Regions from separate parts of the Streptomyces sp. NPDC089915 genome, predicted to be linked through region 2. Evidence: riboswitches for the same ligand, from Rfam matches in the RefSeq annotation. Region 2 holds a riboswitch; the other holds the start of a gene.

Region 1 (2,454 bases), on a different contig from region 2:
AGGGTGGTCGAGGCGCAGCCGCGCGGGGAGCGGCCCGACTCGGCCGCCGCGAGCAGGCGGGTCACCGCCGTGCGGTGGCGGGCGAAGGCGTAGGGCGAGACACCTCGGCCGCGGGCGGTCTGGCCGGCGAGGGCCTCCTGCGGGGTGGCGTCCAGCAGGAGCAGGTGGAGACGGCGCCCCCGGCGCCGGGCGGAGGCCGCCAGGAGGGCCCGGACCCAGGTCTGGGTGCCGCAGTCGTGGACGACCAGAGAGGCGCCGGAGCGCAGCTCGCGCCAGAGGGTCCAGTAATGGGACACCCGGACCAGCGGGCGGTACGCCCCGTACGGCAGGGCTCGCGGCATCCGGCCCTCCCAGCGCTCGCGGACGTCCTGGGAGTCGATGCCCCCGCCCGGCGCGGCCCGCTTGATCAGGGTGGTCTTGCCGCCGCCCGGCAGACCGGACACCACCACGATGTCCCCCGCGCGGAAGCTCAGCCGCCGGGGGCCGCGCGCCACCCGTCCGCGCAGGTCGCGGACCGTGCCGGCGGCGGGGGCGGTCCGGGACGCGAGGGGCCGCCCCCGGACCTCGTCCACCGTCCCCGTACTGGTCACCACTCCGAATCTCCGCAACGTGATCGTCTCCCCCCGAGTCGGGCCGCGAGGGCCCCATGCCCGCTGAATGTAAAGAGACGGTAATCCGGGCGGCCCGGTTCCGGGCGGCCCGTCCGCCACCCGGAACCACGGGGGCCCGGGGGCCGCAGGCGTTCCGCACGTTCTTCCGGGCCCCACTGCCCGCTTCCGCCCGACCCGTGCAATGATGTGCGCCATCTGGACACCAACTGCATACCGGCCGCTTGAATCCGCGCGGGAGAGTCCCGGCTGGCCGCGAGGCCGTGCCCGGGCGCCGAAGGAGCAAGTTCCTCCCTTGAATCTCTCAGGCCCCGTACCGCGTGGATGAGGCAGATCTGAAAAGCGAGCTGTCCGCAGCTCCACCCAAGGTGCAAGTCGGCGTTCCCCGCGCGGGAACTCCCGGCGAACCTCTCAGGTTCCGATGACAGATGGGGAGGATCGTCCTCGTCATGTCATGCCCTGGGACCCGGGAGCCACACCCATGAGCACTGCCCCCCGCCTGACCGCGCTCGACGCGCTGCACCGGTCGCTCGGTGCGACCATGACCGACTTCGCGGGCTGGGACATGCCGCTGCGCTACGCCAGCGAGCGCGACGAGCACAACGCCGTGCGCACCACGGCCGGCCTCTTCGACCTCTCCCACATGGGCGAGATCACCCTCACCGGCCCGGAGGCCGTGAAGGCGCTGGACTACGCCCTCGTCGGCAACATCTCCACCGTCGGCGTCGGCCGCGCCCGCTACACGCACATCTGTCAGGAGGACGGCGGGATCCTGGACGACCTGATCGTCTACCGCCTCGGCGAGACCGAGTACATGGTCGTCGCCAACGCCTCCAACGCCCAGGTGGTGCTGGACGCGCTGACCGAGCGCGCCGCCGGCTTCGACACCGAGGTCCGCGACGACCGTGACGCGTACGCGCTGATCGCCGTCCAGGGCCCCGAGTCCCCCGGCATCCTCGCGTCGCTGACCGACGCCGACCTGGACGGCCTGAAGTACTACGCCGGCCTGCCGGGCACCGTCGCGGGCGTGCCCGCGCTGATCGCCCGCACCGGCTACACGGGCGAGGACGGCTTCGAGCTGTTCGTCTCCCCCGAGCACGCCGTGGAGCTGTGGCAGGCGCTGACCAAGGCGGGCGAGGGCGTCGGCCTGGTCCCGGCCGGCCTGTCCTGCCGCGACACCCTGCGCCTGGAGGCGGGCATGCCGCTGTACGGGCACGAGCTCACCACCTCCCTCACCCCCTTCGACGCCGGGCTGGGCCGGGTCGTGAAGTTCGAGAAGGAGGGTGACTTCGTCGGCCGCGCCGCCCTGGAGGCCGCCGCCGAGCGCGCCGCCACGCAGGCCCCGCGCAAGCTGGTCGGCCTGATCGCCGAGGGCCGCCGCGTCCCGCGCGCCGGTTTCTCCGTGGTCGCCGACGGCAAGGTGATCGGCGAGGTCACCTCCGGCGCCCCGTCCCCGACGCTGGGCAAGCCGATCGCCATGGCGTACGTCGACGCGGAGCACGCCGCGCCCGGCGCCTCCGGCGTCGGCGTGGACATTCGCGGTACGCATGAGCCGTACGAGGTCGTGGCCCTGCCGTTCTACAAGCGGCAGAAGTGACCCTCGGGTCCCCGGGACCCGGCGCCGCCGGCCCCGCCGTCGGCACGCAAGACCACCGTTCGTATCCACCGCACCGCATCCAGGAGAATCAGGTCATGAGCAACCCCCAGCAGCTGCGTTACACCAAGGAGCACGAGTGGCTGTCGGACGCCGTCGACGGCGTCTCGACGGTCGGCATCACGGCCTTCGCCGCCGACGCACTCGGTGACGTCGTCTACGCCCAGCTCCCCGAGGTCGGCGACACCGTCA
Region 2 (2,454 bases):
CTCGCGGGTCTGGAGGGCCAGGCGGTAGGCCTTGTTACCGTCCGCGTCCACGGAGACGCCGACGAGGCGGCCGGGCAGCGAGCGGGCGTGCTTGGCCTGGACGGCCATGTAGCCGGCGTGCGGGCCGCCGAAGCCCATCGGGACGCCGAAGCGCTGGGTGGTGCCGACCGCGATGTCCGCGCCGAGGGAGCCCGGGGAGGTCAACAGCGTCAGCGCGAGCAGGTCGGCGGAGACGGTGACGATCGCGCCGAGCTCGTGGGCCTGGTCGATGACGGCCTTGATGTCGCGCACGGCGCCGGAGGCGCCCGGGTACTGGAGGAGCACGCCGTAGACGCCGCGCTCGGCGATCTCGGCCGGGATGCCCTCGGAGAGGTCCGCGACGACGACCTCGATGCCGATCGGCTCGGCGCGGGTCTCGATCACGGCGACGGTCTGCGGCAGCGCGTCGGCGTCGATGAGGAAGACGTTCCCCTTGACCTTGCCCACGCGGCGGGCCAGCGTCATGGCCTCGGCGGCGGCGGTGCCCTCGTCGAGCAGGGAGGCGCCGGAGGTCGGCAGGCCGGTCAGCTCGGCGACGACCGTCTGGAAGTTCAGCAGCGCCTCGAGGCGGCCCTGGGAAATCTCCGGCTGGTACGGGGTGTAGGCCGTGTACCAGGCCGGGTTCTCCATGACGTTGCGCAGGATCACCGGCGGCGTGAACGTCCCGTAGTAGCCGAGGCCGATCATCGACGAGAGGACCTGGTTGCGGTCGGCGAGCGAACGCAGCTCGGCGAGCACCTCGGCCTCGGTCCGCGCCTCGGGCAGGTTCAGCGCTTCGGCGGTCTTGATCACATCCGGCACCGCGGCGGCGGTCAGCTCGTCGAGGGAGCCGTAGCCCACCTGGGCGAGCATCTTCGCCTGCGCCTCGGCATCCGGGCCGATGTGACGCTGCTCGAAGGGGATGCCCCGCTCGAGCTGGGAGAGCGGAATGCGGTTGGCGGTCATTACGGAGGCCTCCTGGTCGTATGACCTGCGAGGGGCACCACGGCGCGGGCACCCGGACGGCCTCCCCCTCTGTCATCTCAACCTGAGAGCTTCACCGGAGTCGTGGGGGTCGCCCGTCGTCCGGCTTTCACCGTCGGTGAGGAGTGGGACCGGCACTGCGCGCCCGGTACCCGCTCCTGCTTTCCAGAGTGGCCTCGTCGCGTGCGGTACGTATGCCTGAGAGATTCCGGGGAGGATTTGCTCCTTCGGCGCCTCCGTCGAACTCACTCGGAGGACTCTCCCGCACAGGGTCAACAGCCGTCACCCAGCCTACCAGCGAGGATCTGGACCCTCCCTCGAGTGGCCCCCTATCTCAATATGCACTTTTGTAGTCATTACGGATGACTGCGACCACGTGGAGGGACCGTGCAGACCGACATCGATCCGCGCAGCCTGATCGGCCGCAAGGCGTTCGACCGGAACGGGGCCAAGATCGGCACCGTGGACGAGGTCTACCTGGACGACGCCACGGGTGTCCCGGAGTGGGCCGCGGTCCGCACCGGCCTGTTCGGCCGGGACGCCTTCGTCCCGCTGGAGCCGAGCGAGGTGGTCGGAGAGGTGCTGCGCGTCCCGTTCGAACGCTCCCTGATCAAGGACGCCCCCGACTTCGGCGTCGGCCGCCACCTCTCCCCCGAACAGGAACTCCAGCTCTACCACCACTACGGCCTGGACGTGTCCCTGCCCGCCGAATTCCACCTCCCCCCGGCGGACAACGGCTAGGCCGTCTCTTCCGGATCTTGCCTGGCCCGCGCCGCCCGGCACCGCACCTCGCCGCCTTGGCGGGGCACCAAGTACGTCCAGTACAACGGCGCCCCGCCAACGCGCCGATGCACGGCACCGGACGACGCGGGCTTCACCGGCAAGACCCGAAAGAGACGACCTAGGCCGCCGCCCGCCCCACGAGGGGCAGCGGGTCGGAGGCCTCCAGTTCGGGGTCGTCCAGCAGGAAGGTACGGACCCGGCCGGGCGGTGATCCCGGCTGCTCGAAGCGGACGGTCACCCGCCCGACCCCGCTGCCCTGCACCCACCCGGGCCCGTACACCGCGTGCCGGACGTCGCTGCCGGCGGGCCAGTGCCGCGCGGCGGCGGCCGGCGGGTCCTCCGCGGCCACCGGGACGGCTGCCTCGGCCGTCCCGGGAGTCCCGGGAGCCCCGGCGGCCCCCTCCGGCTCCGGGACCCCGTCCGGCTCCCGCCCCGCCGCGCCGAGCGCCTGGGCGAAGAGGTCCTCCTGGGTGTAGTCCGCGAGCCCGGTCACCCCGACCCCCAGCAGCCGCACCCCGCCGGTGGTGTCCACGCCCTCCAGCAGCCGCGCGGCCGCCTCCCGCACCACCGCCGGATCGTCGGTGGGCCCGCGCAGGGTCTCGGAGCGGGTGAGGGTGGAGAAGTCGTAGCGGCGCACCTTCAGGACGATGGTCCGCCCCGAGTGCCCCG

Evidence for each region. Region 2 has a riboswitch for glycine ahead of gcvP (aminomethyl-transferring glycine dehydrogenase). Riboswitches for the same ligand answer to the same signal wherever they lie in the genome.
Region 1: another riboswitch for glycine. It lies ahead of gcvT (glycine cleavage system aminomethyltransferase GcvT); the one in region 2 lies ahead of gcvP (aminomethyl-transferring glycine dehydrogenase).

The regions. Positions count from the first base shown of each region.
Region 1 covers NZ_JBFBGN010000012.1:33,653-36,106, reverse strand. The annotation lists gene AB0O29_RS06165 (AAA family ATPase) at 1-572, opposite strand, end outside; glycine riboswitch at 834-937, shown strand; gene gcvT (glycine cleavage system aminomethyltransferase GcvT) at 1,090-2,205, shown strand; gene gcvH (glycine cleavage system protein GcvH) at 2,301-2,454, shown strand, end outside.
Region 2 covers NZ_JBFBGN010000139.1:6,270-8,723, reverse strand. The annotation lists gene gcvP (aminomethyl-transferring glycine dehydrogenase) at 1-984, opposite strand, end outside; glycine riboswitch at 1,179-1,277, opposite strand; gene AB0O29_RS29120 (PRC-barrel domain-containing protein) at 1,390-1,743, shown strand; gene AB0O29_RS29115 (DNA polymerase IV) at 1,904-2,454, opposite strand, start outside.